2 regions of the Rhizobium sp. AN68 genome follow, and region 1 is predicted to be linked to the other one. Evidence: predicted binding sites of a transcription regulator. Region 1 holds the regulator's gene; the other holds the start of a gene.

Region 1 (7,539 bases):
TCTGAAGGCGTTCTGCTCCGGCGTCGGCGAAGGCACCATCGACATTGCAAACGCTTCGCGCCCGATCAAGAGCGACGAACTTGCCGCTTGTAAGGCCGCTGGCGTTGCCGACGTTCAGGAAGTGAAGATCGGCTACGATGGCATCGTCTTCGCAATGGACTCTTCCAACAAGGACATCAAGCTCGAGCCGAAGGATCTGTACCTCGCGCTCGCCGCTGAAATCGTCAAGGACGGCAAGCTCGTTGCCAACCCTTACAAGAAGTGGTCGGAAATCAACAAGGAACTGCCTGATGTAGCGATCGCCGCTTACATTCCGGGTTCCAAGCACGGCACGCGCGAAGTCTTCGAAGAGAAGATCATGGCTGACGGCTGCAAGGAAGCCAAGGCGACCGACGCCATCAAGGCGCTGATCACCGACGCCAAGCAGGCTGCTGCCAAGTGCGTTGCAGTTCGCAAGGACGGCGCTGCAGTCGACATCGACGGCGACTACACCGAGACGCTTGCCCGCATCGACGCCAACAAGACCGGCCTCGGCGTTTTTGGCCTCGCATTTTACGAGAACAACGCTGACCGCCTGAAGGTTGCGACCGTCAGCGGCGTTGTTCCGTCCACGGAAACCGTTGCCAGCGGCAAGTACCCGGTTTCGCGCCCGCTGTTCTTCTACGTGAAGAAGGCTCACTTGGGCGTTATCCCGGGCCTCAAGGAATATGTCGAGTTCTTCGTTTCTGACGAAATGATCGGCCCCGACTCCCCGCTCGCAAACTACGGCCTCGTTGCCGCTCCGGAAAAAGAACGCGAAGAAATTCGCTCCAAGTTCGCTGCCGGCGCTTCGATGTAATAAACAAGGAGGGGTGCGGCCTGCCGCACCCCTCTCTCCGCTCCGGTACCGTTGTGCTTAAGGCGGCTGTCTACGGTTGACAGTTCCCATCCATCGCCGTCCACATAATTGTTGATGGATTACAGATGGATAGGATGTATCAACCTTGACGCTTGCCAGACTTTGTTACAGTCAGGCGGCAAGCATCTCTGGATGGTCCAGCGGTCTCGTTTTGATGACTTTTTGATTTGCCCGATATCGCACCGTGCTCTTGAGGCACGACGAGGGAACTCTAATGAACACATCGATCCTTTTGCTGATACTGGTGTTGATCGGCATCGGCAGTTATCTGCTCGGCAGCCGCCGCGCCGTTGCTTTGTCTGGTGGGCGTCCCTCCAGCATGCATTCCCGTGCCGGTTATCACGGTTCCTACGCTGTCGTCTGGGCGGTGCTGCCCGCAGCGCTCATTCTCTGTATCTGGCTTGTTATCAGCCCGCTGATCGTTACCTCTGCGGTGCGTGGCGAATTTCCCGAAGATGTGCGCTCCCAATCCGAAGCGCAGCAGAGCCTGACCTACGGCATGGTAACGTCCATCGCCCGCGGTCTTCAGCGTCTGACGCCGGAAGAAACCGCAAAGGTTGATGCGGATACGGCTGCGGTAAGATCGCTTCTGGCATCGAAGGGCGTGGCAATTGCCGGCGAACCCCAGCGTTTCATGGTCGATGCCGCCCAGACGCTGAATGCGATGACCTCCACCAGCCGCCTGGGCATGATCGCCACCGTGCTGCTGGCCGCATTCGCGGGTGCCGCTTATGCACTGCGTTCAATCGCGCCGCGTTTTCGGGCACGCAACAGGGTGGAGCGGGTCATTCTCGCGGCTCTGGTCGTCGCGTCGTCCATCGCCATCCTGACGACCATCGGCATCGTCCTTTCGATGCTTTCAGAAGCGATCCAGTTCTTCACCATGGTTCCGGCGCACCAGTTCTTCTTCGGAACGGTATGGGATCCGCGTTTTGCCGCTGCCGGTGCGACCGACTCTTCCGGCCAGTTCGGCCTGATCCCGCTGCTCGCCGGCACGCTCTATATTGGTTTCGTCGCCATGCTGGTCGCCGTTCCGGTCGGGCTGTTTTCGGCGATCTATATGTCGGAATATGCGACGCCGCGCCTTCGCTCGATTGTAAAGCCGCTGCTCGAGGTGCTCGCGGGCATCCCGACAATCGTCTACGGCTTCTTCGCGCTGACGACCGTTGGTCCTTTCCTGCGAGACATTTCCACGCAGATCAGCGGTCTTGCGACAGGCAACTACGCCAACTTCATCCAGGCGCAGAGCGTCATCACTGCCGGCTTCGTCATGGGCATCATGCTGATCCCTTATGTTTCGTCGCTGTCTGACGACATCATCACCGCCGTGCCGCGTTCGCTGCGCGATGGCTCTCTCGGTCTCGGCGCCACGCGCTCTGAAACCATCAAGAAGGTCATCCTTCCCGCCGCTCTTCCCGGCATCGTCGGCGCCGTGCTGATGACGGCGTCGCGTGCGATCGGCGAGACCATGATCGTGGTTCTTGCGGCTGGTGTCGCTGCCCGCCTGCAGCTCAACCCCTTCGAACCCATGACAACAGTGACGGTCAAGATTGTCAGCCAGCTGACGGGTGACCTTGAGTTTACCTCGCCGCAAACGCTGGTGGCCTTCGCGCTGGGCATAACTCTTTTTGCAATCACGCTTTGCCTGAATATCTACGCGCTTTACATCGTGCGCAAATACCGGGAGCAATATGAATGACCGACATCGTTTCTCCGGCGGCCGGTGCTGCCGCCGTGAACAAGGCCACGCGCCGTGATATCGGCATCAAGCGTCGCTATGCAGCTGAACGCCGCTTCCGCGCCTATGGATTGGCAGCAATCTCGTTCGGCCTCATCTTCCTCTTTCTGCTGCTCTGGTCGGTCGTATCCAAGGGTCACACCGCCTTCCAGCAGACGATGATCACCGTTCCGGTCGAGTTTTCCGAACTGATCATCGATCCAAAGAACGAGCGCGCAACCAATCCGGCAAAGCTGATGACGGCCAACTATCCCGTCCTCGCCCGTGATGCGGTGGCAAAGGTTCTCGGCGTCGCGCCGACGGATAAGGCCGGTCTTCGCGCCGTCAACGTCATGATCTCCGACAGCGTACGCACCCAGCTGCGTGATATCGTCGTCGCCGATCCGTCCGTCATCGGCACCACGCGCAGCGTCACGCTTCTGGCGTCGGGTGATGTCGACAGCGCCTTCAAGGGCCAGGTCGACATGTCGGGGGATGAAGCAAACCGCCGTATCTCGAACCAGCAGCTCGGCTGGATGAACCAGCTCGTGGAAAGCGGACAGCTTGGCAAGCATTTCAATACCGGCATCTTCGTCAACGGCGCTTCGAGCCGTCCGGAAGCCGCGGGTGTTGGCGTTGCGCTGATCGGCTCGTTCTACATGATGCTGATCGTGCTGGTGCTGTCGCTGCCGATCGGTGTTGCGGCCTCCATCTATCTGGAGGAATTTGCCCCCAAGAACCGTTTGACGGACCTTATCGAGGTCAACATCAACAATCTGGCGGCTGTTCCCTCCATTGTTTACGGTCTGCTCGGTCTCTCCGTCTTCATCAACTTCATGGGCTTTCCACGCTCGGCCTCGCTGGTCGGCGGCCTCGTCCTGACGCTGATGACCCTGCCGACGATCATCATCGCCACCCGCGCTGCATTGAAGGCCGTGCCGCCGTCGATCCGCGCCGCCGCACTCGGTCTTGGCGCTTCCAAGATGCAGACGATTTTCCATCACGTCCTGCCGCTGGCAATGCCTGGCATTCTGACCGGCACCATCATCGGTCTCGCCCACGCACTGGGCGAAACGGCGCCGCTGCTTCTGATCGGCATGGTGGCATTCGTCGCGAACTATCCGACAACGCCTATGGATCCGTCCACGGCCCTGCCGGTGCAGATTTACATGTGGGCGAACGAAGCTGAGCGTGCCTTTGTCGAACGGACATCTGGCGCTATCATCATCCTGCTTCTGTTCCTCATTCTCATGAATGTTGGCGCAATCCTGTTGCGTCGCCGCTTTGAGCGGCGCTGGTAGAGGGAGCTAGAGCAATGAACATGTTGTCGGAAGCAGCAGTTGAAAAGGCGCTGGACAAGAAAATGAATGAAGTCTCATACAAGATGATCGGCAAGGATGTTTCGGTTTATTACGGCGAAAAGCGCGCGCTTTACGACGTGAACCTAAATGTCCGCGAAAACACGGTGACTGCACTTATCGGCCCGTCCGGTTGCGGTAAATCCACTTTCCTGCGCACCTTGAACCGCATGAACGACACGATCGACGGTTGCCGGGTCACCGGCAAGATCACGCTCGATACCGACGATATCTACGATCAGCAGATCGACGTCGTGGAACTGCGTGCCCGCGTCGGCATGGTGTTCCAGAAGCCGAACCCGTTTCCGAAGACGATTTATGAGAACATCGCCTACGGCCCGCGTATCCACGGTCTCGCCCGCAACAAGGCGGATATGGACCAGATCGTCGAGCATAGCCTGCAGAAAGCGGGTCTCTGGAACGAGGTGAAGGATCGTTTGCTGGAATCCGGCACGGGCCTCTCCGGTGGCCAGCAGCAGCGTCTGTGCATCGCACGCGCGGTTGCCGTCAGCCCGGAAGTGATCCTGATGGACGAGCCGTGCTCGGCGCTGGATCCGATCGCGACTGCGAAGGTCGAGGAACTGATCCACGAACTGCGCACCAACTACACCATCGTCATCGTCACGCACTCCATGCAGCAGGCGGCGCGCGTTTCCCAGCGTACGGCCATGTTCCATCTTGGTCATCTTGTCGAAGAAAACGAAACCGACAAGATGTTCACCAATCCGGACGACCAGCGCACGCAGGACTACATCATGGGCCGCTTCGGCTGATCCCCGGCCGGTGCTTTATCGTAACCGTACAAGACTGGTGCCTCTGCCGTGCCCCGCTGTTGGGCACGCGCATGCAGGCCAAGCCGGAGGAATAGACCATGACACAGACAACGACCCATTCGCATATCCTGTCTGCCTATGACGACGAACTGAAGTTTCTGACGCGCCGCATCGCCGAAATGGGCGGTCTTGCCGAGCAGATGTGCGGTGACGCCGTGCGCGCACTCGTCAATTCCGATGCTGCGCTTGCGCAGAAAGTCATTTCGGACGATACCATTCTCGACCACGCTGAGCGCGAAATCGGCGACAAGGCGATCGTAACCATCGCCAAGCGTCAGCCGATGGCGGCAGACCTTCGCGAGATCATCGGCACCCTGCGTATCGCCGCCGATCTCGAACGCGTCGGCGATCTTGGCAAGAACACGGCCAAGCGCGTTATCGCTGTCGCCGGCACCGGCGTTCCGCGCAAGCTCGCCCGCGGCATCGAGCATCTGTCCGACCTGGCGCTGGTGCAGCTCAAGGAAGTCCTCGACGTCTATTCCACGCGTTCCGCCGAAAAGGCCAATGCGATCCGTGAACGCGACGAGGAAATCGATGCCATGTACACGTCGCTCTTCCGGGAGCTTCTGACCTACATGATGGAAGACCCGCGCAACATCACCACCTGCACGCATCTTCTGTTCTGCGCCAAGAACATCGAGCGTATCGGCGATCATGCGACGAATATCGCAGAGACGATCTATTACATGACCACCGGCAGCCAGCCGGAGGGCGAGCGTCCGAAGGACGACAGTTCCAACACGCTTGGTTCGGTGACCGAGTAACAGACAAGCAGAAGCTTGCGGAGTTCAGCATATGGTGCCCAAGATTGCAGTTGTGGAAGACGAGGAAGCGTTGAGCGTCCTGCTTCGTTACAATCTCGAGGCTGAGGGATACGACGTCGACACGATACCCCGTGGCGATGAGGCGGAAATCAGGCTGCAGGAGCGCATTCCGGATCTTCTTATCCTGGACTGGATGTTGCCCGGTGTCTCCGGTATCGAACTGTGCCGGCGCTTGAGAATGCGGCCGGAAACGGAACGCCTGCCCATCATCATGCTGACGGCGCGTGGCGAAGAGAGCGAACGGGTTCGCGGTCTCGCTACCGGCGCTGACGATTATGTCGTCAAGCCGTTCTCGACGCCGGAACTCATGGCCCGGGTCAAGGCCATGTTGCGCCGGGCCCGTCCGGAAGTTCTGTCGTCGGTGCTCAAATGCGGCGATATCGAACTGGACCGCGAGACCCATCGCGTTCACCGCAAAAGCCGCGAAGTGCGCCTCGGCCCGACGGAATTCCGCTTGCTGGAATTCCTGATGACGTCGCCGGGTCGGGTGTTTTCCCGCTCGCAATTGCTGGATGGCGTCTGGGGTCATGATATCTATGTCGACGAGCGCACTGTCGATGTGCATGTCGGACGTCTGCGCAAGGCCCTGAATTTCTCGCACATGCAGGATGTCATCCGCACGGTGCGTGGTGCGGGATATTCGATGGAAGCCTGAGCGAAGCGAAACCAGATAGTTTCGCTGGCGAAGTAATGCACCAAAAAATCAGGAAGCCCGAAATCTGAAACGGTTTCGGGCTTTTTCAATATGAATATCCGCCAAACTCGATGCCATTGTCCGTTTTGACCGTAGGAGATCGGCGGCGCGTTGAAATCCGGATTGAAGGGTCACGCCCAATGGTAAGGGGAAAGTGTGAGGCCTGCCATCAAGCCGCCCAGAAAGCGGCTTTATTTTTGTCAAAAAAAACGGGCCCGAAGGCCCGTAATTTTTGAGTGCTGAATGCGTGCCGCAACACTCAAGCCTTGCGGCGTTCGCTCACCGGCTGGTAGGCGAGTTTCGCATGGAACTTGCAATAGGGCGAAGATTCCAGCGCTTCACAACCGCAGAAATGGAAGTCGTCCTTCAGCGGATCGCCAACCGGCCATTTGCAGGTGCGCTCGGTCAGTTCCGTCAGCGTCAGGCGACGGGAAATCGGCGTGACAACGTTCTTGGAAGGAACGTAATCGAGAACCTGCGCGGTCTCGATATCGATCTCCTCGTGCAGCGCCGTTGCCGCGTTCGAACGGGTGAGGATGCGCGCCGGAGCCGCGTTGACGCGACCTGCGAAAGTCGTCGCACGCGGTGCAGGGGCAGCGGTACGCTTCGGCGCGGAGCGTGCCGAAGTCACTGGACCGCCAGCCTTGACGCGTCCCGGCAGATTGAGACGATGGACCTTGCCGATCACGGCATTACGGCTGACGCCGCCCAGCTGCGCTGCAATCTGGCTGGCGCTAAGGCCCTCGGACCACAATTTCTTGAGCTTTTCGACTCGTTCGTCTGTCCAGTTCATGCCGCTTCTCCGCTTGTCGCGTGTATTTTCGGCAGAATCCCTCTCCGTCTCGCGCGCATGCCGCAAGCGTGGTTTCCGCCAGATTTTCGGTGACTAGTTCCGCCGCAATGCAGTCTAGTAATTAGCGATTAACCTAGTGCCAGCCCGACTCCGTGGCAAGAGTCGCGGGAATCATCTGGAATCGATTTTCCGGTTTTCCCCAACTTGCTGGCGTATTGAGTCTGAAAGGCAACACCTTGGGGCTGGCCCGCCGCCGCATACTAGTGCTTGAGAAGCCCGGGAAACGCTGACTTTTGTTGACATCGGCAAACGAAGTGACAATAGTGCCCCTGCCGCCGCAAGGCGGCATTTTGATTTTCAGGCGAGGGATAACCCCGCAAGCCTATTGACAACAGTTTGACAGCGCATCTGCGCAAGGAGTG
Region 2 (7,539 bases), 1.3 Mb from region 1:
CAATATTGTCATAGAAACTGGAGAGATAGGCTGGCACCCGGTTCAACCGGGCAAATTTGCTGCCGCGATATTCCGCGCGCGTGCCGACCAGCGTGTCCGGATCGCCGAAAGGCAGAAAATCCTTTTCGGTGACGTAGACATGCGTGCCGTAACCCCAGCCGCATTCCAGCGCCCGGTCGAAAGGCAGCGTCATCACCCTTGCCGCTTTCAGAAACTCCTCCGCTCCACCGCGTGAGATGATATAGCAGGCCGACGAGCCCTGTGGCCCGTATATGCAGCGCCCCAGCTTGTCTCCGAGAGCGCTGGTCTTCCTGGCTCTGAAACCTCTGTGGCGGTGATTGGTCAGCTTTACGATGGAATTCTCAGGCATGATCGCGACCATTGCCTTGACCCGATCGGAGAAGTCAGGCGTGAAGGCAACATCATCCTCAACGATCACGGCAACCGGCGCATCCGTGGCGAGGAAAATCTCCAGTGCCTTGATATGGCTGGCATAACAGCCATACTCCCCAGGCAAGGCATGACGGCCGTTGCGAAGCTCAAAGCCGCGCCTGTTAAAATCCGTCCATTCGGCAGCGGGAATGGTCTTACCGTCAACACCTTCCACCGGGCGCAAATCCAGCCCAAGACCTGATGCTCCGTTCAGCATCTTTTCAAGACGGGCGCGCGCTCTGGCGATGGAGATGATGTAAACGGGAAAAGCGGATATCGGCAGCATTCGGAAAGCACCATGCGCATAGGGTCGGGAAACCGTCTCCTACAGCATGTGGCGCACCCTGTCTGCATGCCGTGATTTCCACGCCGGCAGAATTTCAGGCGAGCAACGCGCAAGCTTTGATGGTTTGAGAATGCGGCGCGAGATTATTTACGCGGGGCGGTGCGGCGGCAGCGCCAGTTCCAGTCTCTGGCTTCGCCGGTATCCATGTGAACCGATTCGGTGTGGCAATAGGTGCCTACACCACCACGCTGCGGCATCGAGCGCAGATAGGACGCAAGCTCCCATTTGGAAACGCCCTTGATCTGGATGTCGGCTGCATCGCAGGTGTAGTGCTTGGAACCCTGCCTTATGCCCTTTGGCGGGCGATAACCCGAGGTGACGATGGCCGGGCTGTTGTAGTGGCGCTCGACATCCTTGATCATGCGCACCAGTTCCGGCTTAAAACAACCGACTTCAACATGATCGGTCTGCAGGAAAAGCCCGTTCGGAGACACTCGGGTGAGGCCGGAGAGCGAGGCAAGCTTCATCAGGCCGGCCGGCTGGTCATCCTCGTCTTCGAGATGCGCATCGTCGAATTCGTCAGACATCATCGAACGGCCGGAAAGCGCTATACCCATTGTCCTGTCCGACCCGCCGGAGAGCGCCGCAACCTGCGTATTCTCCGCCGTACCGTTTTCGATCATTTTCGGAAGGCGCTTCTTGGCCGCACCGGCGAAGAAAGCTGCCAGCGGCACGACTGTGCCCTCACTTTCCTGCCCCTCGCCTGCCCGTTTCCCGGCTCCAGAAGACTGCGCTGAAGCAGCTGCGAGCTGTTCCGACGCATTTTGCGGCGCTGGTACGGGAACCGCCTGACGGTTTTCGCTGTGCTGTTCTGCCGGTACCGGCACGGCAGTCGGCACTTGTCCCGTTGCGGATACCGGTTGCGGCTGTGTCGCCTGCACTGGTGCCGAATAGACGCTGCTGACGGCGGGCGCGATACCCTGGGAAGGTGCACCCGCTGCGGCTGTAGCCCCCGCCGCAACGGCAGGTCTGCTTGAATATATGCTTGATGTACCCGCGGAAATCGCCGTTGGCTGCGTCGTCAGGCCGCCAATATCGGCGGCGGCACCGTAGCCTTGTGCGGGGCCACCGGGCGCCTGCGGCTGGGCCGCAACGGCCCCGCCGGTTGCGGAGGCCACGGCGGGATCCACATAATGCCCCTGCTGCTGTTTGGCGGCCGGATTATGAACCGCCGATGCCGCCTGCGCCTTCTGCTCGGCGGAAATCGCCGGCTTTTTGCTATTGGCAGCCATGTCGTCATCCGTCACCGCTGAAACGCATCCGGCAAGCCCGAGCAACGAAACCGCGACAACAAGACGCTGACAGGCAACGCGTCCTTTCGCGCTATCGACAGCTTTCATGGGTGGCCTCCGTATCTTGCATTTACAACAGCAGCACGGGAACGGAATCGTCTGCTTTTTCAAAACAGGACATGCCGTTTCGATTCGCGGACTATGCCTCAACCCATCCAGACAAGGCAAGAGTGACCGAAATCGTCGCTTCTGGTCGGGAAAACCCCTACCAGGAACCCGTATTCTGCATAGATATCCACGGTTCGGCTGGCGCGAGGCTTTCGCCCTTCTGCAAGATTTCGAAAGAAATACCGTCGGGCGAACGAACGAAGGCCATGTGACCGTCACGCGGCGGCCGGTTGATCACGACGCCATTTTGCTGAAGGTGGGCGCAGAAGTCGTAAATATTGTCGACCTCATAGGCCAGGTGCCCGAAATTGCGGCCGCCGGTGTAATCTTCGGTGTCCCAATTGTAGGTGAGTTCAAGGGAAGGCGCCTTTTTTTCCCGCGCCGCAGAGATATCGTCGCGCGCTGCAAGAAAAACCAGAGTGAAACGGCCTTTTTCGTTTTCGATCCGGCGTATTTCCTCGAGACCCATCAGGTCGCAATAGAATTTCATTGATTCGCCAAGGTCTTTGACGCGAACCATCGTGTGCAGATACCGCATTTTCTTCCTCTCCAATACGCTTTTCCGGGCCATAAACGCATGATCGCAAGCCCCGGACAAGGACGGCGACATAAAAGCAGCTACGCAAATCAAAAACTAGGGCTTGCGTGGAACCGTTACCAAGATGTTAATCTGGTACACAGGAATCAGTTGACCGGTGTGTGGCGCGTAATCGAGGGGTTGGCAGGATATGGCTGATAGGATGTCATCGAAAACGATAGTCGATGTCGAGGACCTTTCGGCCGATGCCGTGGACCTGACCGAAATCACTGGGGCGGTGAAATGGTTCGACGTTGCCAAGGGTTTCGGCTTTATCGTGCCTGACAACGGCATGCAGGACGTGCTGCTGCATGTCTCCTGCCTGCGCCGCGATGGGTATCAGACCATTCTCGAGGGTACGCGCATCGTTGCCCTCATCCAGCGGCGTGACCGCGGCTTTCAGGCCTTCCGCATCCTGTCGATGGATCAGTCCACCGCCGTTCACCCGTCGCAGCTGCCGCCGGTTCGCACCCATGTGCAGGTCACGCCGTCAAGCGGGCTTGAGCGTGCAATCGTCAAGTGGTTCAACCGCACCAAGGGTTTCGGCTTCTTGACGCGCGGCGAAGGCACTGAAGATATTTTCGTGCATATGGAAACGCTGCGCCGCTTCGGCCTCACAGAACTGCGTCCGGGCCAGGTGGTGCTGGTGCGCTTCGGCGATGGCGACAAGGGTTTGATGGCGGCGGAAATCCACCCCGATAACCCGGCCCCGATCGGGATGTCGCACTGATGGCCGCTGTGTTTCACAACTTGATGAAGAGCGCCGTTCTGGCGCTTCTTTTTTCACGCTCTCAAGCGCAGCGCAGGCTCAACAGCAGCAGACGTTTCAATCCGAACCGCTGACGATAGAAACCGTCTCCGGAGAAACCCACGAATTTGTTGCGGAACTGGCGCTGGACAACGCCCAGCGCGAACAGGGCCTTATGTTTCGCAAGTCCATGCCGCTTGGAAGCGGTATGCTGTTCGATTTCGGCAAGGAGCGGGATGTAGCCATGTGGATGAGGAATACTCTCATTCCGCTCGACATGCTGTTTATCGCCCGGGACGGGCGCATAACCCATATCCACGAAAACGCCGTGCCACATTCAGAAGCGATCATCAGCTCCCGTGGGTCGGTCAAATTCGTGCTTGAACTGAATGGCGGCACTGCCAAACGCTACGGCATCAAACCGGGCGATGTGGTTCGCAGTGCGCAAATCGGCAACCGGAAATGACATTGCCGCGTTACTGCGTTTGAAAAGGCCGGACGACGTTTCGCCCGGCCGGCAAGATCTCAGTAGACCGGCTCGATATGGCTCAAAATCCGGCAATTGGAAATGGATGCGGCAAGATTGATGGCAATGTCGATTGCCTCGACCGAATCCGCCGTCCCTTCAAGATAGATCACGTCATTTTCGACGGTTGCGGAAATCCGCGACTTCTCGAGACCGTTTTCGAAAGCCAATGCAGAGGTGATGGCCTCGCATACACCCGCCATGCGGTCTCCAAAGAAGCTTTCCTGAATGCCTGACAAATTGAACATGTGCGTTCTCCTTCTTGGCTATTACAACGCCCGAATCACGGTTTTGTTCATCTCCGGTTCATCAATTCGTTCATCTTCCATTCATCTTGGCAAATTGGAACCCCCTGCCCGATCACATTTTAGGTGATCGGGAACCATTTCGTGAGGTGAGCATTTCGCGCATGGGAGTGAAATCTGCCGTCAAGGCGCATGAAACAGGGAGGAGAATGACATGCTGATTAACAAAACGGAGCCGTGTCACCACGCCTCGTGGATGAAGCCGGTGGCGATCCACCTGCCGCTATCCGCAGCGGTGGAAATCTACAGCCCTCTGGTGGCGCTGGACATGCTGATGTACCGCTGGCCGGACGAACACGGACCGGAATATGAGGACGCACGCAGAAACTGTCTCGATGCTATCGCCGGAAAATGCGACATCGAAAAAGCGCGGGAATCGTTTCTGGTCGCAAGCAGCCACGCGCATATTCTGAATATCCACTAGGTCGCCACGCGGAAGGCTTTGTGAATATTATCGACTAAATATCAGTCGCTTACGGTGATGACAACCGGATGGGCGACAAGTCGATCTGCGTTCATCAACATGCCTCCAGAGGTCAAAACAACGGGCAATCCACCTGCGTGGATCGCCCGTTTGATTGAAGGCTGAACTTCGTCCTATTCAAATGGCCGGGTGCACAGGGATCGGGAGGTTGCTGTGAGATACACCGTCTTAGTTTTCCCCATGCACCGGCAGTCAATACTCGGAAAGATTTCGGTCTTACAATCGGTGTTTCGACGTGACTATTCCTGATAGCGCGGCAGGCCCGCTTCGTCGTTATGGCATTCAACCAGGCAAACAACCGTCTCCCCTAGCGAAGAGGTAGTCTGCAAAAACCGTTCACGCTTTCTCGGTAACAAACGCGGCATCGACCCGTGCGCCAGAGGCGCATGAACGACCGAAGTCGGATCCTGCCTGCGGAACATGACATGTAACTGTCATGCAAACGTTATAATCCGCAATGACGAATTCCATGGAATCGGTTGGCGGGTGAACCGCTGAAAGCTTGGGAGTGGAACTGGCCAACATGGAAACTGTTTTTGCCCTTTGCGCAATTCTGCTCCTCGCCTTCAATCTTCTCGGCGTCGTTCTGGCAGGCTGGCGGCTTAAAAGACGCGATACGGACAACGCACTTGTACGACAGAAACCGCCGGTATCGCTGGTGGTGCCGCTACGCGGCATCGAAACTTTCACACCGCTGACGCTGTCGCGCGCCTTCCAGCTCAACTGGCCGGACTATGAGCTGCTGTTCTGCGTCGCCGACGAGTTCGATCCCGTGATCGAGGAAGTGCGCAAGGCAAGCGCGGCCTTCCCCGCAGTTTCAGCGCAATTGCTCATCGGCGATGATCGCATCAGCGCCAATCCCAAACTGAACAATTGCGTCAAGGGCTGGCGTGCTGCTCGGCACGAATGGATCATTCTGGCCGATTCCAATGTTTTGATGCCGCAATCCTATATCGAAACCATGATGTCGGCCTGGCGGCCGGATAGCGGACTGGTCTGCTCGCCACCGCTCGGCTCCCGGCCGGATGGCTTCTGGGCGCATGTGGAATGCGCCTTCCTCAACGGCTCGCAAGGCCGCTGGCAATATGCGGCGGAAGCCATCGGCATGGGCTTCGCGCAGGGCAAATCGATGTTGTGGAACAAGCCATTCCTGGAAGAGCGCGGCGGCATCCGCGCGCTCGCCGCCGAAATCGCCGAAGATGCCGCTTCCACGAAGCTGGTCAGAAATGCCGGTCGCAAGGTACATCTGGTGTCGGCCCCGTTCGAGCAGCCTCTCGGACAGCGCCATGCCGGTGAGATCTGGTCGCGGCAGACCCGCTGGGCGCGGCTGCGGCGCGTCACCTTCCCGCAATATTTCGCCCCGGAAATCCTCACCGGCGCGCTTCCCCCGCTCCTCTTCGCGCTCGCTGCCGCCGTTGCCGCGGATGCGAACCTTGCCGTCACCGCGATTGCCGTACTCGCCATCATGTATGGCCCGGAACTGGCGCTCGCAGCTCTCAACCGGTGGCCGGTATCACTCTATACCCTTCCGGCAATGGTCGCGCGGGATGTCATCATGCCATTCGTCTGGGTACGCAGCTGGATCGGCAGCGCGGTTGCATGGCGCGGCAATGTCATGACGATCGGCACGGCCGAAAGCACATTGGCCGGACCTTCAGCGGACTGAACGGAAGCTATTATTTGAAGGGGTTACATCGACAAGCGAATGTTTCGCTTTAAATGGTCGGAGTGGAGAGATTCGAACTCCCGACCCTCTGGTCCCAAACCAGATGCGCTACCAGACTGCGCTACACTCCGCCGAGGCGATGGCTGGGGAATACACGGTTCACCCGCAGTCCGCAACAGGGAAATTCATCTTTGTTGAGCCCATTGTCTCGATTATTGAAAACTCATGCAACGCGGTGGGACCGTGAAGAGGTCGCAAAGGATAATCGTCTTGACTCTCACATGGAGTCGGTCCATTTCAAATTCAGCGTTCCTGACACGATTTGGTTATTCTATTCAGGTACGTGAATAGTAATCCGGGGCGCATGCCCCACCGCCCAACCGGAGCAGTTTCGACATGTCTGCGAAGATTTACCGCCCTGCAAAGACCGCCATGCAATCCGGCAAGGCGAAAACCAATGTCTGGGTTCTGGAATTCGACGCTGAGGTCCCGCGCAAGATCGATCCGATCATGGGATACACCTCGACATCCGACATGAAGCAGCAGGTAAAGCTGACATTCGAGACGCAGGAACAGGCCGAAGCCTATGCGCAGCGCAAGGGCATCGAATACCGCGTCATCCAGCCAAAGGAAGCAACCCGCAAAGTTGTATCCTACACGGATAATTTCCGCTTCAACCGCACCCAGCCCTGGACGCATTGAAGAAGACGCACTGAACGATTTTCAGCCGGAGCAACAATAGTCCGGCACGACGGCCCCTTAGCTCAGCTGGATAGAGCGTCGACCTTCTAAGTCGAATGTCGCAGGTTCAGATCCTGCAGGGGTCGCCATCTCCATCTAAACTGCCGCTTTCGGGATCCAGATCGCGGAAATGTCGTCGCCATACGGCACTGCCTCACTCTCCAAAGCACAAATCCCGACCCAGGCGCACACGACGGCATCCATCTTGTCCTCAAAAGCCTTCATCTCCCATCCCTTTGCGTTCGTCGCAGGGATGATGAGTGCATCGGCAACCCCACCTATCCGTCGATCCAGATGTGCGATGATGAACGACC

Evidence for each region. Region 1 encodes PhoB, which activates phosphate uptake and scavenging genes when phosphate is short. Its sites were predicted from a motif close to TGTCATNNANCTGTCAT; they were not measured.
Region 2: RBH71_RS21180 (ceramide glucosyltransferase) is a predicted target of PhoB. The motif match lies at 5,240-5,256, and genes of this name have one in related genera.

What each region holds. Positions count from the first base shown of each region.
Region 1 covers NZ_JARWMI010000003.1:356,156-363,694, forward strand. The annotation lists gene RBH71_RS14750 (substrate-binding domain-containing protein) at 1-838, shown strand, start outside; gene pstC (phosphate ABC transporter permease subunit PstC) at 1,113-2,597, shown strand; gene pstA (phosphate ABC transporter permease PstA) at 2,594-3,916, shown strand; gene pstB (phosphate ABC transporter ATP-binding protein PstB) at 3,931-4,746, shown strand; gene phoU (phosphate signaling complex protein PhoU) at 4,845-5,570, shown strand; gene phoB (phosphate regulon transcriptional regulator PhoB) at 5,602-6,285, shown strand; gene RBH71_RS14780 (GcrA family cell cycle regulator) at 6,584-7,117, opposite strand.
Region 2 covers NZ_JARWMI010000003.1:1,657,719-1,665,257, forward strand. The annotation lists gene RBH71_RS21145 (glycosyltransferase family 25 protein) at 1-718, opposite strand, end outside; gene RBH71_RS21150 (YcbK family protein) at 862-2,118, opposite strand; gene RBH71_RS21155 (VOC family protein) at 2,276-2,716, opposite strand; gene RBH71_RS21160 (cold-shock protein) at 2,907-3,485, shown strand; partial or broken gene RBH71_RS21165 (DUF192 domain-containing protein) at 3,485-3,969, shown strand; gene RBH71_RS21170 (BON domain-containing protein) at 4,029-4,277, opposite strand; gene RBH71_RS21175 (DUF982 domain-containing protein) at 4,489-4,758, shown strand; gene RBH71_RS21180 (ceramide glucosyltransferase) at 5,342-6,484, shown strand; tRNA gene RBH71_RS21185 (tRNA-Pro) at 6,539-6,615, opposite strand; gene RBH71_RS21190 (ETC complex I subunit) at 6,881-7,186, shown strand; tRNA gene RBH71_RS21195 (tRNA-Arg) at 7,238-7,314, shown strand; gene RBH71_RS21200 (DUF429 domain-containing protein) at 7,322-7,539, opposite strand, start outside.